DNA from 2 places in the Solibacillus sp. FSL R7-0668 genome. Region 2 is predicted to be linked to the other one. Evidence: riboswitches for the same ligand, from Rfam matches in the RefSeq annotation. Region 2 holds a riboswitch; the other holds the start of a gene.

Region 1 (15,281 bases), 370 kb from region 2:
AATGGGATTAATTTCATTAATGCCGCAAGAAAAAGATATCAAACGCTTAATGGAAACCATTCAACAATATGATCAAAATGAAAATTGGACGTTGTATTTGTGGAAAAAGGATGAGGAATATGTAGGAACAGTTGGCATTGTGGAAGAAAACGATGTCGCAACATTGCAACATATTACGGTAATTCCTTCTTATCGAGGCGAAGGTGTAGCGATGGAAATGCTGCAAGAGCTTAAGGACATGGGCTATAACAAAATTGTCGCCAATGATGAGACACATTCATTTGTTCAAAAGTGTATACCAATATTAAATAACGAAGCGGATTGATAACTTAGCTTCAGCATAAAAAGATGAAATGGTTGTTGCACCATTTCATCTTTTTTTGTGCTAATCAGGCGTTTTCCTTATTGACCTTTATTTTTTTATTCGCTTCACGCAGAGCAATAATATCCGAACGGTCACGTAGCATATGCTTATTCAGTAGAAAGTGGGAATCAAGTAAAGGTGTTGCTGCGATTTTTTCTTGCACGACCACTTGAAGCTTAGGATGGGTAATCGGAATTTTTAGTCGTGTGAAAGTTTCTTTCGCCTCGATTTTCTTTAGATGTCTCTGCATATCTACCAGCAATTGCTCAAGGTCGATATAGTCAAAATAACATGAATTTTTGTTGTGCTTAAAATTATGGAGCGCTTTTTGCATAATTCGTGCGGCACCATTGAAATTTTCGCGACGCCAATGATACATACCTGTAGCAAGCTGGACATAGCCTACAAGTGAGTGAAGTTTTTCACCAGGAGCGACCTCCTTCCAATATTCTTCTAATACTTCATGGCATTCAAAATAGTCCTCATTGCCGTTAAAATAAGCGCAATAATCGATAAATAGTGGGTGAAACAAAGGATGCATTGTAAACTCCTTTCGAATATACTTAATGATGGGTTCAAACAAATGATACCAATGCGTGTTGTAAGTTTTAGTATAACATGTACCCAATCATTATCATTTATGGTTTTACGATATTCACATGCTTAATGATGCAATTGCCCGGAATATTAAAAGATAGGTGACTTAAATATGTCTTATGAAGTAAAGCTAGAGGTATTTAGTGGACCGCTGGATTTATTGTTACATTTAATTAATCGCTTGGAAATTGATATTTATGATATCCCAATGGCCGAGCTGACGGAACAATATATTGACCATATCCATGCTATGCAAACGCTGGAGCTAAACGAAGCAAGCGAATACTTAGTCATGGCGGCCACATTACTTGCGATTAAAAGCCGCATGCTCATTCCGATAAACGAAGGCGAAATCGATGTGGAGGAATTTGAAGTAGATGAAGTCGATCCCCGTGAGGAATTAGTAGCACGCTTAATTGAATACAAAAAATACAAGGAAGCCGCTGTTCAATTACAAGAGCTTGAAAGCGAACGAGGGCAAGTATTTACAAAGGCTCCTGCTGATTTGTCGGAGTATATGCCGAAAGAACAACTGACATTATTCGATACAAATGTCAATGTGTATGATATGTTAAGCGCATTTCAAAAATTAATGCGTCGCAAGCAGTTGAAAAAACCACTATCAACAAGCATCGCGCGTCAAGAAATTTCAGTAAAGGAACAAATGCATACGGTCGTCAATATTTTAAAGCATTCCGGTGGGAAAATGATGTTTTCACAGTTATTCGAATCCGATGACAAACCGATGCTTGTCCTGACATTCCTAACATTGTTGGAGCTGATGAAGCGCCAAGTTGTCTTCGTGGTACAAGAAAAAAACTTTGATGACTTATCGCTATTGCTGAAGAAGGAGGAAATTGACGATGAATTCGAACAAGTTATTGAGCCGAATTGAGGCGTTATTATTCGTAGCTGGCGATGAAGGAATGACAGCAAAACAGCTTGCCCAATATATAGAAGTAGAAGTAATGGATATTGAGGCAGGGCTAAGTGAGCTACAATCACAGTATGAGGAGGAGGCTTCACGTGGCATCACATTAAAAGAGCTGGCGGGGATGTATCAATTAACAACAAAGCCCGATGTCGCCAATACATTGAAAAAATTAATTGAAAATCCAACGAACCAAGTATTAACGGCCGCTTCCTTAGAAGTACTTGCCATCATTGCGTACAAGCAGCCGATTACTCGTGCAGAGATAGAGGATATACGTGGGGTAAAAAGTGAGCGACCTATTGCAACCCTCGTCTCGCGTGCATTAGCTCAAGAGGTAGGACGAGCAGAAGGAACCGGCCGTGCTATTTTATATGGGACAACGAAGGAATTTCTAAATTATTTTGGCTTAAAAAATATTCAAGAGCTTCCACCCTTGCCAGAGGATGTGGATGCAGAAGAGGAACAACCGACGGATTTATTTTTATCGAAATTCCAGGAAACATTTAATCAAAATTAAAGGAGTGGCCCGTTGAAGAAATGGATTGTAAGTTTAGTTGTGATGCTGTTCTTTGGTTTTCATTCTATTCAAGTAAATGCTGCCTCAGCAAGCTATGTCGTGATTGATGCTGAAAATGGTCGTACATTGGTAGGACAAAATGAACACGAGCGCTTACCAATCGCGAGCTTAACAAAAATTTGGACGGCTTTAATTGTGCTAGAACAAAGTGAACTAACAGATTTAGTGTATGTCTCCAATCGTGCAGCTTTAGTAGAAGGTTCTTCCATTTATCTAGAACAAGGACAAACCTATACAATTGACTATTTAGTGCATGGTTTAATGATGCAATCAGGCAATGACGCAGCGACCGCATTGGCCGAGCATGTAGGGGGCTCTGTAGAAGGTTTTGTTCGTTTAATGAATGAAAAAGCACAAGCCTATCAATTGAACAACACTTATTTCACCAATCCAACGGGCTTACATGATGAAAAGCATTTATCATCTGCCTATGATACAGCGAAAATGCTACAAATCGCGATGCAAAATGAAAAATTTCAAAAAATCGCTTCAACAAAAGTTTTTTCACAAGGTATGACTTGGAAAAACAAGCATCGCTTACTGCATGAAGATGTAGGGGCTATCGCTGGAAAAACAGGTTATACAAAGGTAGCAAGTCGCACACTTGCTACTTTTTTTAAACGGGAACAAAAATCATTCGTAGTCGTTACATTGAATGAAGGAAATGATTGGTTTATTCATAAGGAATTGGCAAATTATATTGATGCGAATTTTTCGAATGAAGTAATTGTAAAAAGAGGAATATACAAAACAAATGGCCTAACTGTTGAAGTAAAAGAGCCAATCGAAATGCTGATGCGAAAAGGCGAAAAGTCGGAGCTACAGCATATCTTATATGTCTCTAGGCATCCGAAATCCACTCGGGCTGCGTGGCGCGTATTGGATGGTAAGCAAGTTGTCGCTTCCAAACTTGTACAAATTAAGTCTCGTTAAGCGGCACAGAGGATAGCAATGAACCTAGATAAAGCATATTCTCTTTTCTAATATAACGAAGTATGACATAATCAAAAACGTAAAAACTGTGAATGCGTACGCTGAGAAGCTTGCGTTATTTGCGAATTATCAATCAATGAGGTGAACTTATGGAACGATTACAGAAAGTGATTGCATACGCAGGTGTTGCATCACGACGTAAAGCAGAGCAATTAATCGTAGAAGGTAAAGTAAAGGTCAATGGAAAAGTGATTAAAGAACTTGGAACAAAAGTTTCTAATTCAGATGAAATTGAAGTTGAGGGCGTGAAATTAGAAAAAGAAGATAAAGTTTACTTCTTATTATATAAACCACGTGGCTATATCTCAGCTGTTACGGACGACAAAGGACGCAAAACCGTAACGGATATTTTTAAAAAGCACGTACATCAACGTATTTTCCCAGTAGGACGTTTAGACTATGATACAACAGGTTTACTATTATTAACGAATGATGGGGAATTTTCAAACTTAATGACCCATCCAAAATTCAAAATCGACAAAACGTATATCGCACGTGTAAAGGGCGTACCAACAAAGCAAGGTTTAATGAAGCTACAAGGTGGTATAAAGCTAGAAGATGGTAAAACAGCACCAGCGAAAGTAAGTATGACAAGTTTCGATGAAAAAGCAGGCAAAGCCATTTGTGAAATTACCATTCATGAAGGTCGTAACCGTCAAGTACGTCGTATGTTTGAAGCGATTGGTACACCTGTCGTGAAATTAAAACGTGAACGCTTTGCTTTCCTTGATTTAACAGGTCTTTCACCAGGTGAATACCGTCAGTTAACGAAGCACGAAGTTAAATTATTACGTGTATTAGCGGAAACAGGTAAAATTGATTCCAATAGATAGATAGTGGAAACGTTCATAAAGGATTCAAAATAAAGCAATTTCTATTTTGTAATTATTTGCTATAATAGGCAACAGAAGTTGTGAAAAGGAAGGAGGTTTTCCTGTTTTGGAACAAAAGAAAAAACGTTCGATTATGCGCGGTGTGATTCTTGTCATTTTAGCGATCGCCATTGGATATACTGTATACGCCGCCATAACGAAAGATAAAATAGAAATCATTGCTGCTGGTGCAGAGGCGCCAGATTTTGAAGTAATCGATTTAAATGGTGAAAAACATCGCCTTAAAGATTATAAAGGACAAGGTGTTTTGTTAAATTTCTGGGGTACATGGTGTGCGCCTTGTGAACGAGAATTCCCCGCAATGGAACGTCAATACGAACCCTTTAAAGAGCAGGGCGTTCAAATTATTGCTGTCAATTTTGCGCAATCCGAATTTGAAGTAGAAAAATATGTGACGAATATGGGCATGACTTTCCCCGTCGCAATCGATAAAACAAAAAGTGTATTCACAGCCTATAATATCGGGCCACTGCCAACTTCGATTTTTATTAAGCCAGATGGTACGATTGATCGTATAATAACAGGTGAAATGAGCGAGGTAGAAATCATTCAATATTTAGAATCGATAAAGCCAGAATAGGAGTTTTTACGCAATGAATAAAATACTTTGTGAATGCGGGCATGAAAATCTGGAAGGCACAAAGCTCTGTCAAAAATGTGGCTCCCCTCTAACAGAAGAGGAAAAGGGCAAAAAAATTGCAGACATGCGCTATGAAGGAACAGCCATCCGTTCAAAAACTTATAATAAGTCAGTAATTGATAAAATTTGGAATTTCTTTTCAAGCGTTAAAGTTGGGATTTCACTCATTATCATCAATTTAATAGCAGCATCGATTGGTACGATTTTGCCTCAAGAGTTTTACATAAGTGTAGCGACTGAGGAAGAAAAGAAGCAATATTATTCAGATGTTTATGGTTGGTTCGGTGAAGTTTACTATGCTTTAGGTTTATCGGATCTTTATTCATCCCTATGGTTCCAAATACTTGTATTAATGTTAGGTGTGTCCATCATTATTGCCAGTATCGACCGAGGTTTCCCGTTACATAAATCTTTAACAAATCAACGAGTAAAACGACATATTAATTTCATGAAGCGTCAGCGTATTGTAGCAAACGGTGCTGTTACTGAGCAGCAAGAGCAGACGTTAGAGTTAGTCGAACAAAAATTAAAAGCGTTAAAATACAATGTGCGTCGTGAAGATAAGGCTATCATGGCTGAAAAGGGGCGCTTTTCTCGTTATGGTGCTTATGTCAATCACGTTGGTTTAATCGTCTTTATCGTGGGCGTAATGTTGCATTTAGTCCCGGGCTTTTACGTCGATGAATCGATGTGGCTACGTGAAGGTGAAACACGTGCGATTCCAGGCATGGACGGTTATTTCTTAAAAAATGAAAAATTCATATTAGAAACCTATGATAATGATCCACAGGGAGAGCAGCTAAAGCAAGGGGTTAATACGATGGCGAAAAACTATCAAACAAATGTAACCTTGTATAAGCAGGCAGACGATGCCGTTCCAGGACAAGCGGATAATTTACAAGAAGTGAAAAGCTATGAAATCCGAGTGAACCATCCATTAAAGCATGAGGGATATGCAGTTTATCAAATGGATTATCGCTTAAATGAGTTAAAAACGATGATATTTGATTTGTCGAATAAAGCAACAGACGAATCACTTGGTCAAATTAGCATCGATTTAGCGAATCCACAAGATGAATATGATTTAGGCAATGGTGCGAAAGTTCGCTTAATGGGCTACTACCCTGACTTCTCAGGCTTTAAAGAGGGTGTACCACAAACAGCATCACAAACACCGAATAACCCAGCCTTCATCTTCAAAATGTATACGCCTGAAACGCCAGATGGAGAAACAAGCTTTGTAGCGATTCAGCAAACGCTTGAACCAGATGGAGAAAATATCTATAAAATGAAGTTTGCAAACGTAGAAATGCGTAATATGTCAGGTTTAATGGTTCGCTATGATAAAACGATCCCAATGCTATTTGTGGGGGGGATTATTTTCATGATTGGTGTAGCGATTGGCTCATATTGGAATCACCGCCGTATTTGGATTGAACAACTGGCAGATGGTACAGTGCGTTTAGCGGCCCACACGAATAAAAACTGGTTTGGTATGAAGAAGGATTTGGATGCGTTAACGAGCCATGCCCATTTACCACACTATGTGGATCAACAGGAACTAGAAAATAATGAAAATGCTGAAATAGAAAAGGATGGTAAAACCTTATGAGTTTAATCGATTTAAGCGGTAACTTGTTGTACGTTGCGTTTATCTGCTATTTAATCGGAACATTTTTCTTTGCGGGTGCGATTAAAGAAAAAAATGATACTGCAGCAAGTCGTGCAGACAAATTTGGTAAAATCGCAATTTTCGTAACAATCATTGGTTTTGTAGCGCAATTAGGTTACTTCATTACACGTTGGATCTATACAGGACATGCTCCTGTAAGTAATATGTTTGAATTTACGACGGCATTTGGGATGTTTATTGTGCTATCGTTTATCGTTCTTTACTTCATGTATAAAGTTTCCGTGCTAGGCGTAGTGGCACTTCCAATTGCGTTATTAATTATTGCCTATGCGGCGATGTTCCCAAGTGAGGTAAGTCCACTTGTACCGTCATTACAAAGTCATTGGTTAACGATTCACGTAATTACAGCCGCATTTGCTCAATCCATTTTTGCCATTAGTGCGGTTGCTGGTTTAGCTTATTTATTGAAAAATGTCGACATGACGAAAAAATCAAAAGAAAGCTTTTGGTTAGAGACAGTGATGTTCTGCTGTGTGCTTGTCATCGGCTTTATTGTTGCAACCATTACTTTTTCCGCGATGGATTACAAAGCGGAATTTGAATATGTTGATACATTAGATCAAGTAAGCAAATCAACTTATACAATGCCTCCCTTATTTGGGATGAATGAATATAAAGAGCTTTCAGAAAATAAAATGACGCCACTTATAGAATTACCAGCAGTAATTGATGCCCGTAAATTAACGACGGTTGTATGGTCTGTTCTTTTTGGTACAATCTTATACGGTTTCATCCGTTTAATTTTCCGCAAAAAAGTGGCAGTAATGCTGCAACCATTAGTAAAACGTGTGAACTCTACTTTATTAGATGAAATTGCTTATCGTGCGATTTTAATTGCTTTCCCAATCTTTACATTAGGAGCGCTGATTTTTGCGATGATTTGGGCACAAAAAGCATGGGGCCGTTTCTGGGGGTGGGACCCAAAAGAAGTATGGGCACTTATTACGTGGTTATTCTATGCAGCCTTCTTACACTTACGCCTTTCAAAAGGATGGGAAGGAAAGAAAACAGCTTGGTTAACAGTAATCGGATTTGTCATTATTATCTTTAACTTAGTTGTTGTAAACTTAGTCATCGCTGGTTTACATTCATACGCATAAAATTAACAAAATATCATATTTTTAGAAAAGTTCTTCCTTATTCGGTCGAGCTTTTCTTTTCAATTGCCATTCAAACAGGTACAATAGAAAGAGAAACAGAGTTTTGAAAGGGGTAACACCAGTGTCTGAAAATATATCTGTATTAATTGTTGATGATGAAGATCGTATTCGTCGCTTACTAAAAATGTATTTAGAACGTGAAGGCTATTTTGTTGAAGAGGCCGAAAATGGAGAACAGGCGCTTGAAATGGCTATGGAAAAAGATTATCACTGTATTCTTTTAGATATTATGATGCCTGAAAAAGATGGACTAGAAGTATGCGCGGAGTTACGTGAAAAGAAAACGACCCCAATCGTATTACTTACAGCAAAAGGTGAAGAAGCAAACCGTGTACAAGGGTTCGAGCTTGGCGCGGATGATTATATTGTAAAACCATTTAGTCCACGCGAGGTTGTGCTACGAGTAAAAGCCATTTTACGCCGCTCAGCTGTATTCTCACCAGTAAATAATGCATCGTCATCAAAGGATTTAGTCGTGTTTCCACATTTAACGATTGACCATGATGCGCACCGAGTGACAGCTGATGGCACAGAAGTTAACTTAACACCAAAAGAGTATGAGTTACTTTACTTCTTAGCAAAATCGCCAGACAAAGTATTCGACCGTGAGCAATTATTAAAAGAAGTTTGGCATTATGACTTCTTTGGTGACTTACGTACGGTCGATACGCATGTTAAGCGCTTACGTGAAAAATTAAATCGTGTTTCTGAAAATGCGGCGAAAATGATCGTAACGGTTTGGGGCGTCGGCTATAAGTTCGAGGTCGTGAATGATTAGAATAGCAACAAGTATCGTCGGGAAGCTATGGGGAACCATTTTGCTTCTCGTTTCGTTTGTCCTGTTTATTTTTACGATTTTTATGTTAGAGCTATTACAGCAATATAATAATGAACAATCCGAAATGTCCCTGCGTCAAACGGCGGCAGCCATCGTGAGCATTGTAGATCATAATGAATTAGACGAAAAGCAGTTTGCCATTATTTCTGAATTATTAACAGAAACAACGAATGTGCTCATAGCCAAAAATTCCGATGAAGTACTTTATTCTGTTCAGGAGGGCGTCAACAAAGAAGCCATTCAGGAGAAGATAATTTCAAGTAAGGCATTTGAGCAGGTATACGCTACCAATGAGCCGATTGTAAAAGAACTATCCCTGCCATCGAACACCCATGAAGATAAAAATAGCATGTACATCGTGCTTGGATTCCCCTTAAAGAGTGAGGCAGAAACACATGGCGCGGTTTTTATCTACAAAAATCCAGACGCACTGCACCAGTCAAGTAAGGAAACGACCAAAATTGTCTTTATCGCAGCGGCTATCGCCTTTGTACTAACAACAATTTTTGCTTTCTTCTTATCTTCTAAAATTACGTTACCGCTACGAAAAATGCGCGAACATGCCTTTGAGCTGGCGAAGGGGCGCTTTGATTCGAAATTAGATACAAAGCAAAATGACGAAATCGGTCAGTTGGCGGTCGCATTTAACCAGATGGGACGCCAATTGAAGCATCATTTAGAAGTAATCAATCAAGAAAAAGAGCAATTGTCGAGTGTCTTAACCTCAATGTCCGATGCGGTGATTACGTTTAACCGGGATAAGACGATTTTAGTAAGCAACCCACCTGCAGAGCGCATGCTACAAAAATGGTTTGTGACATCCGGTTTAGATAGCTCAAAACCGATTCCAGTTGAGTTTTATCGTATGCTTGACCATGTGTTAAGCTTTGAAGATCAGCTTGAAGAAGAGCTAGAAATTGGCAAATCCTATTACAGTATTTCCATTAGTCCACTCTACAGCGGAGAGTCGATTCGTGGAGCGGTTGCAGTCATTCGTGATAAAACGGAAGAAACAAAGCTCGAAAAGTTAAAATCTGATTTTATCGCCAATGTTTCACATGAATTGCGTACGCCTATCGCGATGCTACAGGGTTATTCGGAAGCGATTATAGATGGTGTTGTGGAATCTGATGAAGAACGGAATGACATGATTCGTGTCATTCACGATGAATCGCAGCGCATGAGCCGATTAGTAACAGATTTACTCGATTTAGCTCGTATGGAATCGGGATATATGACGCTTTATAAAGATGATGTACCACTTGTTTCGGTCATTGACCGGATGACCCATAAATTCGACCAGCGTGCGAAGGAACTACAGGTGGATTTGAAATTTAAAACGACAATTCCAAAAGAAACGATTATCCCGATAGACGAAGACCGTATCGAACAAGTACTAACTAATTTAATCGATAACGCCATTCGTCATACTTCACAAAATGGCTCGGTCACGGTGTCAATTTCAGAAGAGCAAGGCTTTGCGAAAATCGAAGTGAGCGATACGGGTCAAGGGATTCCACAAGATGATTTACCGTATGTATTTGAACGCTTCTATAAAGCGGATAAAGCCCGCACTCGTTCAAAAGGCGGTACAGGTCTTGGTTTAGCCATTACTAAAAATATCGTAGAAGCACATAAAGGAAAAATCGCCGTAACAAGCGTAGAACAACAAGGCACGACGTTTACATTCCATTTGCCGCTTAATTAAATACGTGGTAGTTGAATGAATGCTACTTTTTAAATTCACCATTTATAATTGAATGGTGAATTTAATTTTTTATCGTTCAATATCTATAAAACTTACCATAATTACGATAAACTTAATGCAGAATGTAACTTTTATAGTGTTGAAACGACAAATTAATGAAATGGAGGTGGGATGGGTGCAACAATCCATTTTCCATCGATTATACGCTTCGTATCATCAAGATGTTTTTAATTTTTTGTTTTATCTAGTGAAGAACCGCACAGCTGCTGAGGATCTCTCACATGAAGTTTATATAAGGGTGTTGAATGCCTATGATCGCTTTGAAGGGAAAAGCAGTGAGAAAACCTGGCTCTTTTCCATCGCAAAAAATGTTGCGATCGATTACTTTCGGAAAAAGCAAGTTCGGGACAAACATGCATTTACCGCTTTTGATTGGGAGACGGAGCAGCTCGTATCATCTAGCCCATCACCTGAACAGTCTGTTGAATTTAGTGAACAAATGAGACAGCTGCTAGAAGCGCTTGAGCAATGTACAGGCGATCAAAAAATGGTCGTGATTATGCGTTTTATACAAGAGTTGTCAATTCAGGAGACTGCTGAAATACTAGGCTGGACGCAAGGAAAAGTGAAAACCACACAGCATCGGGCTTTAAAGAATTTACGCTTACTAATGGAGCAGCAAGATGGAAAGGGGGCGAATTCATTATGAACAAAGAGCCGTGGAAAGAAGAAGATTTAGAAAACCTTTTCAAACAAGCACCAAAAGTAACCGATCATCGAACAAAAGATGAAGTATTACAGCGCTTAATCGATGAAGGGGTATTTAATGAACAACCGCCTCAACAGCAAAAATCAGCGAGAAGAGGGATTCGCTGGACGCCATTAATCGCCTCGATTGCCTCATTATTTATTTTAGTAGTAGTAGGCGCTCAATTTATCGGGCAGAACTCCATTTCAATGGATAATCGTGCACATGATGAAGTTAAAATAGAATCAAAAAGTGAAGCTATGGAAGCAGAAATGGCTAACGATGAATCAGCAGTGATGTCAACTCGAGCAGTGTTCGATGCAGCGGCACAGCAAACACTTGTGTACGAATCGCAATTAGAAGGGGTTACCCTATTTGAAGTAGGCTTATTGGATGGAGCAGAAAGTATACCCGTAAGCTTTTTAATTCCAAATGAGGTCGTCGTCAATAATACGGGTACAGAGCATCCAACGAAACAGCAATTATATGAAGCATTTGCATCACAAATAGATGAAACGGCTTTAGGCTTTAGCGGCTATCAACCATTACAAGATCAACAGGGCTCAAATAATTATGTTGCCTATCAAAAAGAAGATGGCTCCTCTTATTTAAGTCCGAATCTCCATATGAGCTATTCAACCGTTGAAGATGCATTGAGCAATATGACGATTGAAGTAAATGAAAGCTATCAAACGGTCATTTTACCAGAAGTGACATTTCATACAGATGTAAATGAAGATATCGTCACAATTACATTTGATCAGCCACTGGATTTAACGCAATTTGAGCCAACAGCTGCGATGCGGATGATTGAAGGCATGCTTTTAACAGCGGCAAGCTTTAATAAGCAAATTAAATTTGAGCAAATTGTGCAAGAGAATTGGAGTGGTTTTGACTTTAAAAGCCCTTTAGAAAAGCCGATTGCCGCCAATATTGTATTTCATAACTTTCAATAATTCAAATGAATTTACTCGGAATTGTAAGCAAAGGGCTTTACAATTCCGTTTTTTATTTTATAATAGAAATTGTAGTAAAGTTATTTATACTTTACGAAAATTTCATATTGATTCATCTTCGGGGCAGGGTGTAATTCCCGACCGGCGGTAATAAAAGTGTCAACCTCTGACCATTCACTTGGAGGACGTTGCGTCAAAGCTTTTTCAGCCCGCGAGCCACATTTTTGTGTGCAGGATTTGGTGTGATTCCAAAGCCGACAGTAGAGTCTGGATGGGAGAAGATGAAGGTACGGTCGTCATTTTATGAAAATGTCGCGTATTTGTAGTACCAATGTATCCGCTTATATAAATGGGTGCTATTCTTTTTGTGTACGCAAAAAGAATGATAGACTACAAACATGCGAATAGACTCTTATTTAAGTGTGCCTATTTCTCCCTTATGCTTATTTTGCATAAGGGTTTTTTCATGAGATGGTGTGGATCGTCCTTTCTTCTTGCGAGACTGAATCAGCAAAGAGGAGAGAGTGCAAATGCAAAAAAGAAGTTTAAAGTTACGCTCGTTCGTAACAATTGCGATGCTTAGTGGGGTATCATTCGTATTGATGCTATTAAATTTCCCACTACCATGGTTCCCAGTGTTTTTACAAATCGATTTCAGTGATGTGCCAGCATTAATTGCGGCGATTACAATGGGACCGGTAGCTGGTATTATCGTCGAGCTTGTAAAAAATGTGCTTGATTGGATTTATACTGGTACGCCAGAGGGAATTCCAGTAGGTCATATGGCCAACTTTGCGACAGGTGTATTATTCATTTTACCAGCGTACTTTATCTATAAAAAATTCCCTTCAGTGAAAGGGTTAATGTCAGGCCTAGTTGTTTCGACTGTCGTCATGTCACTAGGTATGGCGGTATTAAATTATGTCGCGTTTTTACCACTTTACACGTATTTACTAGGCTTTGAATATAATATGTATGAAACGATTGTTTTAGGGATTTTGCCATTTAACATTGTCAAAGGGATCATTATGTTAGTTGTGGTCACAATGCTTTATCGGACAATGCGCGCATGGATTGAAAATCAACGTAAACAATATTCACTTTAATAAACAGATGAAAAGCTATAGACATACAGGAACCTACTGTATGCTATAGCTTTTTTGTTATTCCTTTGATAATAGGTGGATAGCATTGTAGTAAGAGCGGTTAATAATAACAAATTGCTATTGAATTCAATGCGATAGCCTGTTATTATTAGGACTATTGTTGAAAGAATCGATATATTCACATTATTAGACAACATAGAAAAACATCATAGGAGCGAATGAAATGGAGAAAAAAATACCATTTTCAACATACGCAGTGATTGGTACGATGCTGTTCGGTATGTTTTTTGGGGCAGGAAATTTAATTTTCCCTATTCAAATGGGGCAGCTAGCCGGGACGAACTATTGGCTAGCATTAACAGGGTTTTTAGTAACGGCAATCGGCTTACCGTTTTTAGGGATATTGGCGATTGGTCTATCGGGAAGTAATGGCCTACGTGATTTAGCGGGCAAAGTTCATCCGTTATTTGGGGTAGTTTTTGCATTAGCGCTTTACTTAACAATTGGTCCGTTCTTTGCGATTCCACGTACAGCGACAGTGCCATTCGTTGTAGGGTTTGAACCGTTTATTGATCCGTCACAAATGAAAATTTGGCTAGCGGTCTTTAGCTTTGTGTTCTTTGCTATCGTGTTTTATTTTTCATTGAATCCAGCGAAAGTGATGGATGTGATTGGGAAATATTTAACTCCGGCGTTTTTGCTATTTTTATTTATTTTAATTAGCATTAGTCTATTTTCGCCGATGGGGAGCTTTGTAGAGCCGGCGGGTAGCTATATTAACGAAGCGTTTATGACGGGCTTTAAAGAAGGCTATAATACAATGGATGCCCTTGCGTCACTGGCATTCGGGATTATCGTCATTAATGCGATTAAACGCGCAGGCATCACGGATAAAAAAGAGATTGCCAAAGCAACGTGGAAATCAGGTATTTTTGCCATGGCCTTAATGATGCTGATTTATGGGTTGATTGCTTATATGGGTGCCTCTAGTGTGACGGTGATTGGTACGTTTGATAATGGTGGACAAATTTTCGCAGCAGTAGCGGATCATTATTTTGGTTCGTATGGGGCGATTTTATTAGCGATTATTATCGTGCTTGCCTGTTTGAAGACGAGTATAGGGTTAATTACAGCTTGTAGTGAATTTTTCCATGAGGTGTTTCCGAAAATTAGTTATAAAACGTTTGTCATTGTTCTTTGCGTGGTGTCGTTTACAATTGCTAACTTTGGCTTAACGAATATTATTACGTATGCGATTCCAGTATTAATGTTCTTATATCCGCTTGCAATTGTGCTTATTATATTAGCGTTAGTAGGACCGCTATTTCAATATAAGCAGCAGGTATTTGCGGTGGCGATGTTATTTACTTTCTTTATTAGTTTAATTGATGGCTACAATGCATTAGTGGCAAGTGTGCCGGCTTTTGAAGTAGGCTTCTTAACGAGTTTAGCGGAGATTTATGCCGATTTGTTGCCGTTTTATTCGATTGGATTAGGATGGATTGTTCCTGCTATTGTGGGCGCGGTCATTGGTTATTTGATAACATTATTTAAATAAAAACAAGCGTGAACGGATGGATACGTTCGCGCTTGTTTTTTTGAGGGATTAATGTACATCCCGTTTTTGGAAGTTCCCGCCTTTAACTTCGATTACCTCATAAACGGTTACAAATGCTGATGGGTCAATTTCGCGGATAATTGTTTTCATTTTACTTTCTTCCATACGGTTGATAATGCATGTAATTTCTTTGAATTCCTGGTTCGAATAAGCACCTTGAACGGTATTAATCGTTGCGCTACGACCAAGGCGATCGCGAATCGTTTCGACCATATTGACCGGTTCGGTAGTAATAATTTTAAATGATTTCGAACCGCTTAAACCTTCTTCTACAATTAGGATGACTTTAGATGCGATGTAATAAGCGATAGCCGATAATAATGCGCCTTTGAAGCCGAATACGGTAGCGACAATAATGAAGACAAAGAAGTTTAAAAATAAGATTAAATCACTTGTACCGAATGGTAACTTACGAGAAAGTAAGACGGCAAGCATATCAATCCCATCTAATGCCCC
Region 2 (15,281 bases):
GTAATTGGAACACGCGAGGAGAAAATCGGGCCATCGACAACAATGGTGTGAAATTCCCCATTTTCGCCGCATGAATCAATGCCGTTTGCTTCGAGCTCCTCCATTAATTGTTTTGTTAATCGCTTTCCTACATATGAGGCTGGCATCATCGCTGTATTGACGACAATAATCCAAACCTCAAAGCCAACTTCTAACAGTTCTTCAACTACAGAACGGCGCGGCATATTCCATAGCGGATGAACGGCAACAATATCCGATTTGGCACAAGTGGTTTGCACCCAATTTAAGTGCTCCACCAAATCAATATCCCCGAATACCCCATGCGTAATCCCTTGTGCACGACAGGCATCCATTGCATCGATAAATTCAGTTTCGTAGGTGCTCCAGCTGGCAGGCTTGATCAAGAGCGGTACATCTAAACGCGCAATTTGTGCTTGAATGACGTTCAAAGGAATGGCATGTGACTTGGAAATTTCCGCTTCCTCTTCAAACATTGTTAGCACTTTTTTAGGAATCATTCCTATTGATAGTGCTTTATAATAAGCAAGTGCAGAATCTTTTCCGCCACTCCAAGAAGCAACGAAGGGAATATTTTTCATCATAGTGAATCTCCTTTATCTTATCTATATGGATTGTAACATAGGGATCGTTTTCTTTATTCGTATAGGGTATAAAAAAACGAGCGGTTCCATTGGATTGGACACAGCTCGTTTTCGTGATTGTGTTATTTAATCTAATCTAATGTTCGCCTCCTATACTTAGCGCACCTTCTGCTTTCTCATCCACTGTGTCGCTACCCATTTTTCGCCGGCAATAACAGGAGCACCACCGTGTAATGTTAGTTCGTTTAGATTTTGGTCTGTATAGAAATACTCAAAATATACCGCCATCCCCTTTTTTGGGGTTACGGATAAATTTAGTTTTGGAAAATAGGTTTCGCCACCTTGCTCGACGTCATTTAAATACATCACAAGTGTACTGATTCGATTATTGCTTGCTAATTTACTCGTTGATGAAAAGAAATCAAAATGAGCTTTATATTCTTGACCCGGCTCATATTGAAGGATTTGAAGACCTTCACCGTGTTCAATCGGAATATTCATAATCGTGGAGATGCGTTTTTCAATTGTAGCAATCAAGTCATTTTCACTATCTTCAAAAAACATGCCACTACTTGTTCGTTGATCATTCACTTCACGGGTAGCCCCAATTTTCGAACGATTCAATTTATCTTTAGACATGCGAATGAGTTCATCGCATTCGTCATCACTTAATACATTGTCTAATACCACAATCAATGGTTCTTCAAATCGCGTGACAACCGCAATCTCTCTATCTGTCATGATTTTATTTCCTACATGGTCAAAAATTGTTTGCTCTTTATTTTCTGGTACCAACTTCATAAATCACCTTATCCTTTTTTTGGAATTATCACATTAACATTTTATCATATATTTTTTTTATACCGCAATTATTTTTTATAATTCTTTTCGGAGTATTGTATAGAAGGTAAATATTAAAGTAACTACGAAAAGGAAACTTCAAAACGCCAATACAGGTAATTGGCAGTGTGGTTGATTTTTAGGTTAAGGCTACAAAATAAAATTTATTACGATAAATGAAACTAAACAGGACCTGAATCGTATATTATAATAGACTCAAAAAAGTTTGATGATTTGTAGACTGGAGTGAGGGAATGATGCGATTTAAGCCACATGATTTTATGGACAATACAAAAACATGGGAAGAAATCATTTCGACAAAATTACATACAAGACCAATTTTTTTAGAAACGAATGGGGAATTACAATATACACGTGTTGCAAAGCAAATTTTAGGAATTTACGATAGTGAGTATGATATGCAGGAGTATTTATATCGTCTAACTACTAAAGAAATTGGGTGGACGCTACTTTTTCATAATATGCCGAAAATAATTGATCCCCAAATGCGCACGGATATTGTTAATATTTTGCAAATGCACCGTGAAAGTCCGATTTCGATTAATCGTTTTATGGCGTTTTTTGCAGGGAAACAGTTACTGCCATTGATGAACACGCCATATCGAAATCATTTTGTGAATACGTTGCAAAGCTGGCTAGAATTTCTGCAAATTCGTTATCCGGGTCTTAAGAGTAATCAGCTACAGCGAATCTTTTTAGACTTTGTAAAATGGTCGAATCATTATTTTCCACAATGGCTGGAGCAAGCAAGTTTTGAGTCTGCGATGCCGCGCGTACTGTGGTATGGTCCGGCGAAGGAAAGTGAAGTGTATTTTTTATACTTCTTATACTTATTTGGCTGTGACCTTGTCGTATTTGAGCCGGATGGTGAAAATATTTTTGAGCCCTTTGGCATTACGGATATTTTAACAGAAGTGTTTGAGAATAAAGGAACGGTTTTCGATTTTCCATTTGATAAGCCAATGCGCGTGCAAACGATTACTTCGCGCGCATCAGAGCAAGTAAATGAGCATTTGTACAATCATTCAGCATTGAATTATCCGTGGAAATACGCAGAGCATGAAACGCGAACACGACTATTAAATACAACGTATGATGAATTATTCATTTTGTCGGATGCTCATTTGTATTTACGAGATGGTTTTGAAGAAGAGGAAGGCATTGTTTATTTACCCGTGCTATTTGCGAAAATAGAAGGGGTATCGCTGGATCAGGCGGATTATGCACGTAAAATCCGTAAGCTATATGAGCGAAAAATGACTTATGTGGCAACTTCTTTCCCGCTGCTTCCGCTACATAAAAGCAATATGCAGTTTCATATGCGCGATGCGAGCACGAATGGGAAATTAGATGTAGAAAAAATCATGCAATTATCAATATGGCCGTGCAAAAATATGCCAATTGGGGCACAGCGCAATATGGCCAATACAATGATTCGGTTAATTGAAGGCGACTATATTAAACCATTACCGCAGCAAACGAAAGCAGAGCAAGCACAATATTTATTTGGGCAACTGATGCTCATCCCTGAAGAATTGATTCGGCTGTATCAGCAATTTGACTATAGTTATTTGAACCCGATGATCTTTATTTTTAAAGAAGAAGGAAGCGGACAAATGCAACGTCAAGATGCCGTGCTGTTATTGTTTGCGAGCATGCTAGGGTTTGATGTTGTCATTTGTAGCCCAGGTGCTTCGCGTAGTATTGAGCACTATATTACCGAGCAGCTGCTTCATACACATCGTCTCGAAAAAATAAGCTTTGATGAAACACTGAACAAAACGCTAAACGCCCCTATAGTAAAAGAAGCAATAGAACGGAAACTAGACATAAAAACATTATTCGACCGTATTTCAAAAAAATTGAAGTAATGGAAATGATTATTTGAGTTCTCAATATAAAAACTATAAACTAACAATAGGCTGTACAATCATAGCTACCAGGAGGATACGATATGACAGTTAATTTACAAAAGGGTCAACGAGTTGATTTGACAAAAGGCAATGCAGGATTAAATAAAATTAGAGTAGGGCTAGGCTGGGATCCCGTTCAACAAAAGTCGAGCGGTGGATTATTCGGTGGTCTATTTGGAGGGGGTGGCTCAAAAGCGGCGAATGTTGACTGTGACGCTTCCGTGATTCTCTTAAAAGATGACCGATTATCAGGTAAGCAGGATGTTATCTATTTTGGAAATTTAAGCGGGGCAAACGGGGCAGTTACCCATTCAGGCGATAACTTAACAGGTGCTGGTGAAGGGGACGACGAACAAGTTGTCATTGAGTTAAAGTCGATTCCAGCAGAGTATAATCGTTTAATTTTCGTTGTGAATATTTACCAAGCTGCAGAACGTCAGCAGCATTTTGGTATGATTCACAATGCCTTTATTCGTGTGGTGGATGTGTCAACGAATGAGCAATTATTAAAATATAATTTATCTGATGATTATTCAGGTCAAACAACATTAATTACAGGCGAAATTTATCGACATGAAAATGATTGGAAATTCGCTGCAATTGGTACAGGCACAAAGGATAATTCATTAAGTGAAGTTATTAAAAAATATCAAGCATAATTGAGGAGGAAATGAACATGGTCGTTTCATTAGCAAAAGGTCAAAAAGTAGATTTAACAAAGTCAAACCCAGGATTAACAAAGGTAAATGTTGGTTTAGGCTGGGATACGAATAAATATGATGGCGGAAAAGATTTCGATTTAGATGCTTCAATTTTCTTATTAGAAGGAAATGGTAAGGTATCAGGTCCAGAAGGTTTTGTCTTTTACAATAATACAACAGGAGCGAATGGCGCGGTTGTTCATTCAGGCGACAATTTAACAGGTGCTGGAACTGGTGACGATGAGGTTGTTTATGTTGACTTACAGGCAGTGCCAGCCAACATCGAAAAAATTTCATTTGCTGTTACGATTCATGATGGTGAAGCCCGCGGTCAAAACTTCGGCATGGTTTCAAATGCATTTATTCGTGTATTCAACGAATCAGCAGAATTAATCCGCTATGATTTAGGAGAAGATTTCTCAATCGAAACAGCGCTTGTTGTTGGCGAATTATACCGTCACAACGGTGAGTGGAAATTCGCCGCAATTGGCTCTGGCTACCAAGGCGGCTTAGCGGCATTATGTAATGATTTTGGTTTACAAGTAGGGTAAGTAATAAAAATTAAAGACTATTTTTTGACCAAGTATATTGGTGAGGAAATGTTAAAAGTTTGAACGAATAACAGCAATCGACCACAAGGAGCTGAAATGCTATGTGGTCGATTTTTTCGTTCAAGAAATGCACTCGAGATTATTATAGAACCCACTCCATTCTTTTAGTGTATTGGTATAATATGGACTGGCGGCGGTGAGCTCGATTTTATGATGTGAGGAGATATTTCCGACTTTTGAGTTTTATTTGCGAACGCCCAAAAATCCCCTTTATTTTGAATTATTTCTTAGTTTACCCTATTTTTTAGTTAACATTCTATAAAATGTATCGTAATAATTTAACAGTAAGGTGTGGTATACATAATGGCTACAGAAAATAAAAAGCTGACAACCTATTGGACAATCCAAACGAAAGCGAAGTGGGATCAAGCGCAAAAATTAGGCTATTTGGTAGGGGATTTTTCCTTTATTGATGAGGATTATAAGGAACCCTATCACTGGATGATGGCGCAAATGAAAAAACGGATTCCACATTATGGAGGGGAATATCCTGTTTGGCTATGGACAGAACGACCTGATTTGCGAGAGTCTGGTTATTTAGAAAGGGGCGAGCAAGGGGTTCTTTTAATGGTCGAGCTGCATTTCAATACTGTTTTGTTGAGTGACTTTCAAGCATGGCATATGGTGTTAAATAATAGCTATATGAGCTTGGAGGAGGAAGATGATGAAGTCTATAATTTGGAGGAAATTCGAAAAAGTTGGGAGCTAATCTTTGAGCTGAATCAATTGAAGGCTTCTGAAATGTGGGGGGAGCCGCATCATTTACAAGGAGTAACAGGAAAAATAAAGACAGGTCAAATCGATGTGATGAAGGAATTCAAAGCAAGATAGAGTACTTGCAGGTTAGCAGATAACTCAAAAACTATCGCATATCCAGGCGTAGGGCATCGTAGCGCTGGACAGGCGGTAGCTCATCGAATGCAAATTCATCCGTTTTTTTCATCGCTATGCGTTAGTTTTGACTGGACTAGCGTTGTTAAAATCTTTATGCCTTCTTCTAGCTGTTCGAAGGTTGCATAGGCATAAGAAAAACGGAGATGATGAAAATCATTTGGCTGATAAATATAGCCTGGATTGATAAGCACTTTATGCTGCAGTAATTCTAAAAAAAGTGCCTTGTTTATTACAGGTTTATCGAATCGGAGCCATATATAAAAGCCACCTTTTGGCTGTTCCCAACTAGCGATGTCTTGTACGTATTGTTCGAGTAAGTCTTCAACAAATTTTGCGCGCTGCTTTAATTGATTACGAAGCTGCACTAGATGCTGTTCATACAAGCCAGATGTCAGCCAATAGGTCACAATCTCTTGGGAGAATGCGCTAGAACCATAATCCGTTTGCATTTTTATATCTGCTAAATGCTTAATTACTGCTTCAGGGGCAACAATCCAGCCAATGCGTAGTCCGGGGCTTAGTGTTTTTGAAACGCTGCCAATCGATAAAACTTGCCCATTTTGATCCAGTGCCTTTAATGGCTGTTCCTCGGTCTGTTCAAAAAGTAATTCGTAATACACATCGTCTTCAATAATAGGAATCGATAGCTCCTTACATGCCTCGTATACCGTTGTTTTTTCTTCCGTAGACCAGTTTCGGCCTGTTGGATTATCAAGCGTAGGAATGGCGTAATAAAGACTTTGGCGATTTCTCTTTGCCATTTGTAAAATTTGTTTTAATTGCTTGTGAGGCTTCACTGTAACCATTTGCATCCCAGCAGACTGGAACGGATGAATCGAGTTTAAATACGAAGCCTTATGATGAAAAACGACCGAACCCTTTTCTAATAATCCAAGCGCAATTAATTGAAGGGCTTGTAGTGCGCCAGAAACAATTAAAATATTACGTGGTGTTGTCTCAATGCCGCGTTTTTTCAAGTGAATACATAAGCTTTCGCGCAAGGATTTACTTCCCTGAGGCTCTGAGTAACCAATGGCTCTAGATTGTAAAACAATTTTTTGTAATGAATGTTCGAGCTGAGCTGTCGGTAATAGCTCGGGCGACAGCTCACCTGTACCGATACGAATCATATCCAGTCGTTGTTCATAGTCATTAATGAGCTGAATCGTATCAATATTTGGTTTATGTACACTTGCTTCGATATGTTGATTCCATTTTGGATGTGTGAGCATCGGCTGCCATGGATTTTCTGTAATAAATGTTCCCGCACCAATTCGAGTTTCAAGGAGCCCTCTTGCCTTTAACTCCTCTATAGCGGTATTAATGGTACTGCGATTCACCTCAAATTGTAGCGCTAATACACGCTGCGGTGGACATTTCATCCCTGGAGTGAAATCGCCACTTGTAATTTGTGCGGTGAACCAATCGACAATTTGCGTATGTAATGTTACTGATAGCTGTTTGTCTGGTTTCCAAGTCATAATGCAGCCCCCTTAATTGGTTGGGTAAATAGCCATCCAATTGGTCGTTTTCTTTTATTATAAAGCGAATTATAGTAGAAGGGAAATGGAGTGAGTTGAATGGAAGTAGTTTTACATGGTGTGATTTTAGCGTTTGGTTTAATTTTACCTTTAGGCGTGCAGAACGTCTTTATTTTTTCACAGGGGGCAACACAGCCGAGTCTTGTAAGGGCATTGCCGGCTACATTAACGGCTGCTATTTGTGATTCCGTACTTATTTTACTTGCGGTGTATGGATTATCGCTCGTTATTTTACAGTATGAGGGACTTCGCATGATGCTAATGGTAGCGGGGATTCTATTTTTGCTATATATGAGCTATTCGATTTGGCGAGCTACGCCGACAGAAGCAAATGTAGCGAATGCACTGCCGATGAAGAAGCAAATTTTATTTGCCTTAACAGTGTCGCTACTCAATCCACATGCAATATTAGATATTGTCGGAGTGATTGGTACAAGTGCTTTAAAATATAGTGGCTACGAGCTGGTGTTATTTACTGTAGCCTGTATTGCTGTGTCGTGGCTTTGGTTTTTCGCGCTAATGATTGCCGGCTCTCGTATAAAAAAATTCGGCAATCAATTGGTTATTATGACCGTTTTTAATAAGTTTTCAGCGATTTTTATTTTGGGGATGGCAATTTATTTAGCGATTGGGCTTATGTAATGCGCCATACTCGATTATGTATCTAAGAACCTATTATATCCTAAGAAATTGACAAATAGGAAATGGTTGATTAATCTTTACCTATTCTAACAAATCGTTACATAGAAAAGAGTGTGAGAAGAATGGCTACTCAAGAAATGTCGAGAGAGGCACTCCAAAAATTGTATAAACGAGTATTAGTCGTTGTGAGCATATCGCAAATGTTTGGCGGTGCTGGTTTGGCCGCGGGTATTTCGGTTGGTGCACTACTCGTACAACAAATGACGGGGGATAGCTCAATTTCAGGTGTTCCAACCGCATTGTTTACATTAGGGTCTGCAGTAACCGCCTATACGGTGGGTAAGATTTCACAAAAATATGGTAGGCGCATCGGTTTGTCAGCAGGTTTTTTTGTCGGTGGCATTGGCGCACTTGGTGTCATATTTGCAGCGATTTTAAATAACCTCATCCTGTTATTTATTGCTTTATTTGTGTATGGTGCGGGGACAGCCACGAACTTACAGGCACGTTATGCAGGAACAGATCTAGCAACGAAAGAGCAGCGCGCAAAAGCGATTAGTACTACGATGGTGATGACGACTTTTGGTGCAGTTGCGGGACCAAACTTAATTTCCACAATGGGGAACGTAGCGGAAAGTTTACATATGCCAGCTTTAGCAGGACCCTTTATTTTATCGATGTTTGCCTATTTACTGGCGGGCTTAACATTATTTTTAATGCTTCGACCAGATCCGTTACAAATTGCCAAACAGTTAGAGCAAAATCAGTCCTCTAGCCAAGCGATGGTAATGGATTCTTCGCAAGCGCAACGAAAAGACGGCATTATTGTTGGTGCGACTGTCATGATTTTAACACAAGTAGTCATGGTAGCGATTATGACGATGACGCCCATTCATATGACACATCATGGGCATAACTTAACAAGCATCGGTTTAGTCATTGGCTTCCATGTTGGCTTTATGTATTTCCCATCATTAATTACGGGCGTTCTAGTAGATAAGTTCGGACGTACGGTGATGATTATTGGTGCTGCGATTACATTAGTGTCAGCTGGATTACTTGCAGCCTATGCGCCAACTGATTCATTACTTTTACTTATTATTGCATTAGCTTTATTAGGTCTGGGATGGAATTTTGGTTTAATTAGTGGGACGGCGTTAATTGTAGATCATACGACGATTGCAGAAAGGGCTAAAGTACAGGGGACAATTGATGTTTTCATTGCGATTTCGGGTGCAGCGGCAGGTTTACTTTCAGGGCTTATTGTTGCTAAAACGAGCTATGGGCTGCTGTCAATTAGTGGCGCGCTGATTTCGTTAACGTTACTCTTGTTGGTTGGATGGATTATGAAAAGAAGGTGAAAAGGTAGAATTGATGATTTGTACTATCGTTTAATATTTCTACTTGAGATGTTCCACAATCGCACAGATAGTGGAACATTATTTATATAAGAACTTACATCGAGCAATTTTACTAACAATAAATGGATTAAGTACAGTATGTTTTCTTTTTGGCGGGCTACGGCATGACAGCATATTTAAAGTCAGCAACGTATAGGCTGACTTTAAATACTGCGACGAAAGCGTAGCGACAGGAGCATGACATTTTGCGACGAAAACGAAGTGACAGGAGTATGAACCCTGCTTCTGCGGGGAGTAAAGAGAAATTCTAAAAGGTGTTTTAGAATTTCCCTTTACTACTGTCTTTAATGCCGCATGCAAGGCCCGCCAAACTAAAATATAACTTCTAATAAAATGAAAAGCACTCAATGCTGCCGCTAGCGCTATCGCGAGGCAGCGGTTTTGGCTAAAATATGGCGCTGTTTCAATTATGTAACTTTGTCCAAAAGTTAGCTCTTCGAATAAAATATCCTACTATCATTGTGTTAAAATAAATCCTTTTCCAGATTAAAGTTATCTTGATTAAAATTATACGTTTGATTTCCCAAAATTTTTTTTAAAACCTTTCCTATAAAAAACAATCATAGTAGAAAAACACACTCAATTATCTATTTTTGTTTTGAAAAATGCTCGTTTTGAGTAATATGGAAATTAGCTATCCTTCTTTGAAAAAGTTAACAATTCCTCAATAACCAACTCAAGTAATGATGATATTTCTTCACTTTCTTATATACAATCCACATTTTCCTATGAAAATCTCATCGCAATTAAGTAATGATTTGTAACTTATTCCATGTATGTCCCCAGTTTTTTTCTTGAATTCTATTTAAAAAGATAGGGTGCAAAGGTGAATTATTTGTGAAATTTGGCGTTGGTCTTACTTGACAAGTAAATAAATCTTGTAATCCATAAGGTGCCATTATTTCGATTTTATTTTGATTAATTCTAGCAGCAATTGCCGTTGGTGTTTCAGGGAAGTTCGCGACGCCTTCAAATGAACTATGATAAGGTGGTAAGTTGTTTTTTATATGCATACGAGCTTGATTTTTTACGGACCAAGGTAGATGGGGCATAATGGTATTTAACTTAGCTTCCAATATTTTTTCAGCATTAATTGATGGTTCATTTTCATCGAAATAAATGACATCAATATCGTTGGTTTCAGTTTGCATACTATGTAATGTATCCCAAACTTTATTCCTAATAATGCCTGCAGCTATCCAACAATCATTTAGATTTAGCGTTTCTACTGCTTTCAAAATGGAGAAAAGAGCTTTATCCGACTCCAAAAGATTCATTAATTCTGATTCGAATTTCATTCATTTAGCCTCCTGTAATACTATCATTAGAATATTTGTACTTGTAATAATGATAAAGCAATTTTTACATAATGAGGAATTATTTATTTTAAGAAGGAGAAAGTGCTCTTTTGTTGAAGTGGATACTAACTGGCTAAAACGATTTTGATATTTTGGGGAGATGATTTTTTGGTTAACCTGTTGGAAAATGTTTATCAACTATCAGCAGTAGTCCTACTCCTATGCGCAATCTATTATTATAGACATTTTATAAAAACAAAGAGAGCAAGAAAATTAACTCGATTTGAATTTTCAATTTATGTAATTACTCAAATTGCTTTATTTGTTTGTGCTGGTAGTTATATTCTTTTGCTTTTGGATAAATAAGATTCAATAATCATGCCCCCGTCTTTATTTTAGTACCGGATTATGCTTGTAGATGAGAGGGGAAAGTTATGCAAAATAACAAAAGTTTAGAGCCGCTTAATGCAGCTAGCCAATTTGTAGAAAAGTATTTTTCATACTGCCAAGCAGCGTTACTTGCAGGTAGCGTCGTTCGTGGTGAAGCGACTACAACATCTGATTTAGATATTGTTATTTTCGATAAGGAAGTGAAAAATTCTTATCGGGAATCATTTGTTGAGTTTGAATGGCCGATTGAAGTGTTTGTACATAATTTAACATCATATAAAAAGTATTTGACTATGGATTATGAAAGGGCAATACCATCATTACAGAAAATGCTCGTAGAAGGAATGGTTATAAAAGATGATGGCATTGTTGAGCCAATAAAAAAGCACGCACAGAAAATTTTAGAAAACGGTCCACAGCAGTGGTCATTACAAACAATGGATACCAAGCGCTATTTTATTACAGATGTATTGGATGATTTTATAGGGTGTACAAAGATCCATGAAGAACTTTTTATTGTGAATAGGCTAGCAGAGCTTGTTAGTGAATTTATTTTAAGAGCAAATGGTAAGTGGGTGGGAACTTCTAAATGGGTATTTCGTTTATTGAAAGCACATGATGAACAGCTAGCATTTCAATTTTTTGAAGCATTTAATTTATATTATGAAACGAAAGACAAAACACAAATTATTGTATTTGTAGATAATGTATTAGAACCGTATGGAGGAAGATTATTTGAGGGCTTTTCGATGGGGAAAGCAATACGATAACACGCTAAAACAAAATGATAAGTTTTCAAAAAATACATTAATAATAGGTGAAATTATATGAAAAAGTCCCTAGCTATAAAAGTACTAAAATACGGTGGGAAACTGCACTATGAATGGACGTCAACTATCATTGAGCAAAATGAGAATTATGTCATCGCATATAGCACTCCAGGAAGAAAATTAATCCATCATACGAAAGGCAAAGAGTTTCAATACGACAATTATTCCATTGAATTTATCCCGAAAAATGAATGGTATACGGTTTGTATTGATATTGAAAGAAGTGGCGAGGTGCAATATTATTGCAATATTTGTATGCCCCCGATGATTGAAGATAATGTAGTGAAATTTGTTGATTTAGATATCGATATTGTCAATCGAGCAGGTACGTGGGAAGTTGTCGATGAGGATGAATTTGACCATAATCTGAAACATTTTAATTACCCGCAAGCTGTTATTGAGCAAGCGATACTTTCGAAAGAACGATTGCTTCAGAAAATCCATCATCAGGAATTTCCTTTCGATGGATTTTTAGAGCAATCTTATCAATTCGTATACAAACTTGAAAATCAAAACCATTAAAAGAGCGTTCGTAATCTCTTTTTGATGAGAAGCATAGCTTTATCTTATTCAAAAGGTAGTGAGAAAATGCCAGTGTTAAGGAAAGAGCAAATTGAAGCACGATTAGTACAGAGTAGGCAGGAGAAGAGGCGCAACGCAACACCAGAAGAGTTAAAGCTATTAAAAAATTGTCTAAAAGAACAGCAGCGTTACGCAAATGAGGAAATGAAACTGTTATATGTACAATTTGATTCGCTAATAATTCAAGTAGAGTATGCGGAGACCACTATTTCGTTTACAGTGAAAAATACAAAATGTGTCGATGAGTATACAATAACGGATAGTTATTTTTTCATTATTCCAAAATAACAAGGGTGGAAGCTCGCATGGTGATCAACTGCACGAGCTTTTTCCTATTCCCGTATGGAGCCATATTGGTAGCGCATATCAAACAACAAATGAATAAAATGCTCATAAAATGGAATGAACGTCCCTTCCTGCATCATTTGAATAATTTCATCCTTTGATGCCCATTTCACAGCTTGTACTTCCTCAGGCTGGAGTACAAGTTCTGATAAATTGACTTCATGTTCAATTGTATAATAATCATCAAAGCCACGCTCAAAATTAATGGTTAGCTGTGGGCGTATCGCTTCAAAATTGTATGTAATTCCTAATTCTTCAAATAGCTCACGGGCAGCAGCTTGTTGGCTAGTATCGCCAGTAATCGCGCTACCACCACATGAAACGTCCCATAAGTTTGGCCATCCGTCTTTAAAGGGTTGGCGCTGTTGAATTAGCATTTCACCTTGTTTGTTAAAGATACATACATGCACAACGACATGAAATTCATCAGGCGCCATTTCGCTTCCTCTTGTAATAATTTTTCCTGTTTTATTGCGGTGTTGATCGTAGACATCCCAATTTTCCATCGAAGATTCTCCTTGTGTAAAATTTTGTAATAGAAGTGCTATTATACTACAAGTAACGTTAGAATTTACATGCAAATTGAAAATAAAATCGCAAAATTATTACTATTAACTTTTCTTTTTCAAAAGATATGTTACAATAGCATGTGAAATTAAATAATTTCCTTCGGGGTCGGGTGAAATTCCCAATCGGCGGTGATGAGGCAACTCTAAGCCCGCGAGCCACCTTTGTGTGTGCAGGATTTGGTGTAAATCCAAAGCCGACAGTATAGTCTGGATGGGAGAAGGAATCGTAGCACTTTTTGAAAATTTTTGTTCAAAAAGCTTTTTTACTATACCCATTTTGGTATGGTAAAAATTCGCGCACCATTTTTTATGTAAAAAATGAGGCTTATTTGGCTATGTATTTAATCCCTGTACCCCTGTGTATAGGGATTTTTTTGATTTCACAAATTCATACATTTCCTTCGGGGTCGGGTGAAATTCCTAATCGGCGGTGATGAGGTAACTCTAAGCCCGCGAGCCACCTTGTGTGTGCAGGATTTGGTGCGAATCCAAAGCCGACAGTATAGTCTGGATGGGAGAAGGAAGCATTGTGCGAGATTTTTGAAAAAATACAATCAAAAGTCTTATTTGACGATGCCAATTTTACCTCTCATCAAACTCCGACACATTTCGTACGGGGTTTTTTGTGGTTTGAAAAGTAGTAATTTTTCAAAGACATCCACATAATAAAGTGAAATTTTTGACTATTCATGATGATTGATATGAGGTGAGAGGTTTGTTTACAGGAATTATTGAAGAAATTGGAATAGTTGAAAACATAAACAGAAAATCCAATGCGATGCAGCTCGAAATAAAAGCAGCCAAAGTGTTAAGTGATGTGCAACTGGGTGATAGTATAGCAGTTAATGGCGTTTGCTTAACGGTAAATAAGTTTTCAAGTGAGCGTTTTTTTGCAGATGTGATGCCCGAAACGTTCCATGCTACCAATTTATCAACCCTACAAAAAGGGGCGGCTGTTAATTTAGAACGAGCAATGCATGCAAACGGTCGATTTGGTGGGCATTTTGTCAGTGGTCATGTGGACGGAATCGCTACCATTAAAAGTAAGAAGGCTATTTCAAATGCAATTTATGTAGAACTAGCAGTAGCGGATGAGTTACTTGAAAATTGTATATTGAAAGGCTCGATTACACTGGATGGAACAAGCTTAACGATTTTTGCGCTACAAAAAAATACGCTCACTGTATCACTGATCCCTCATACCAATCATCAATCCGTACTTGGAATGAAAAAGGTCGGGGAGCAAGTCAATGTGGAAACGGATTTACTTGGTAAATATGTGAAACAACATGTACAAGCCAGATCCTCCAATATGACGCGCGATTTCCTAATTAGAAATGGATTTTAAGGAGAGGGACAAATGAATACAGTACAAGAAGCGATCGATGCGCTTAAAAACGGGGAAATGATCATTGTTGTTGATGATGAAAACCGTGAAAATGAGGGCGATTTAATTATGTTAGGAGAGCATGCAACGCCTGAAAATATTAATTTTATGGCGCTGCATGGACGAGGTTTAATTTGTACGCCAATTAGTACAAAAATTGCAGACAAATTTGCGCTCACACCAATGGTTGAAACAAATACCGATCATCATGGGACGGCCTTTACCGTAAGTATTGATTACAAAACAACGACGACAGGTATTAGTGCATTTGAACGTTCGGAGACAGTCACTGCGTTATTAGATGCAACGAATGTAGCTGAGGATTTTAAACGGCCGGGTCACATTTTCCCACTCATTGCAAAAGAAGGTGGGGTAGTTGTGCGACGTGGTCATACCGAGGCTGCCGTTGATTTGGCTAAGCTTTGTCATAGTTCGGAAGTGGCGGTTATTTGTGAAATTTTAAACGAAAATGGCACAATGGCAAGACTGCCTCAATTAGAGAAATTGGCTGAACAATGGGACATGAAACTTATTTCAATCGAACAATTAACGCAATATATCACACAATCATTGGTATAAAGGGAGCGATATTATGGGAAAAATTTTTGAAGCACAATTAATTGGGACAGAACTAAAAATTGGTATTGTTGTAGGACGATTCAATGAATTTATAAATGACAAGCTATTATCGGGT

The links. A riboswitch is a leader RNA that binds a small molecule or an ion and turns the genes downstream of it on or off. The one in region 2 is predicted to bind FMN.
Region 1: linked by a shared signal. The riboswitch ahead of MKX47_RS05960 (ECF transporter S component) and the one ahead of ribE (riboflavin synthase) in region 2 are both predicted to bind FMN.

The regions. Positions count from the first base shown of each region.
Region 1 is NZ_JBBOUU010000001.1:1,253,692-1,268,972, forward strand. Features, by position in the region: gene MKX47_RS05895 (GNAT family N-acetyltransferase) at 1-325, shown strand, start outside; gene MKX47_RS05900 (DUF309 domain-containing protein) at 390-905, opposite strand; gene MKX47_RS05905 (segregation/condensation protein A) at 1,074-1,856, shown strand; gene scpB (SMC-Scp complex subunit ScpB) at 1,825-2,412, shown strand; gene MKX47_RS05915 (D-alanyl-D-alanine carboxypeptidase family protein) at 2,425-3,405, shown strand; gene MKX47_RS05920 (pseudouridine synthase) at 3,555-4,298, shown strand; gene resA (thiol-disulfide oxidoreductase ResA) at 4,405-4,938, shown strand; gene MKX47_RS05930 (cytochrome c biogenesis protein ResB) at 4,952-6,610, shown strand; gene ccsB (c-type cytochrome biogenesis protein CcsB) at 6,607-7,791, shown strand; gene MKX47_RS05940 (response regulator transcription factor) at 7,913-8,629, shown strand; gene MKX47_RS05945 (ATP-binding protein) at 8,622-10,397, shown strand; gene sigX (RNA polymerase sigma factor SigX) at 10,573-11,106, shown strand; gene MKX47_RS05955 (hypothetical protein) at 11,103-12,101, shown strand; FMN riboswitch at 12,212-12,388, shown strand; gene MKX47_RS05960 (ECF transporter S component) at 12,632-13,207, shown strand; gene brnQ (branched-chain amino acid transport system II carrier protein) at 13,431-14,765, shown strand; gene MKX47_RS05970 (YitT family protein) at 14,814-15,281, opposite strand, start outside.
Region 2 is NZ_JBBOUU010000001.1:1,627,517-1,642,797, forward strand. Features, by position in the region: gene MKX47_RS07835 (Dph6-related ATP pyrophosphatase) at 1-602, opposite strand, end outside; gene MKX47_RS07840 (2OG-Fe(II) oxygenase) at 759-1,403, opposite strand; gene MKX47_RS07845 (YceG family protein) at 1,697-3,334, shown strand; gene MKX47_RS07850 (TerD family protein) at 3,418-4,035, shown strand; gene MKX47_RS07855 (TerD family protein) at 4,053-4,628, shown strand; gene MKX47_RS07860 (DUF3841 domain-containing protein) at 4,992-5,519, shown strand; gene MKX47_RS07865 (aminotransferase-like domain-containing protein) at 5,615-7,063, opposite strand; gene MKX47_RS07870 (LysE/ArgO family amino acid transporter) at 7,163-7,765, shown strand; gene MKX47_RS07875 (MFS transporter) at 7,888-9,126, shown strand; gene MKX47_RS07880 (nucleotidyltransferase family protein) at 9,933-10,484, opposite strand; gene MKX47_RS07890 (nucleotidyltransferase domain-containing protein) at 10,919-11,644, shown strand; gene MKX47_RS07895 (DUF402 domain-containing protein) at 11,702-12,226, shown strand; gene MKX47_RS07900 (hypothetical protein) at 12,293-12,574, shown strand; gene MKX47_RS07905 (NUDIX hydrolase) at 12,619-13,137, opposite strand; FMN riboswitch at 13,293-13,427, shown strand; FMN riboswitch at 13,594-13,727, shown strand; gene ribE (riboflavin synthase) at 13,916-14,548, shown strand; partial or broken gene ribB (3,4-dihydroxy-2-butanone-4-phosphate synthase) at 14,561-15,145, shown strand; gene ribH (6,7-dimethyl-8-ribityllumazine synthase) at 15,180-15,281, shown strand, end outside.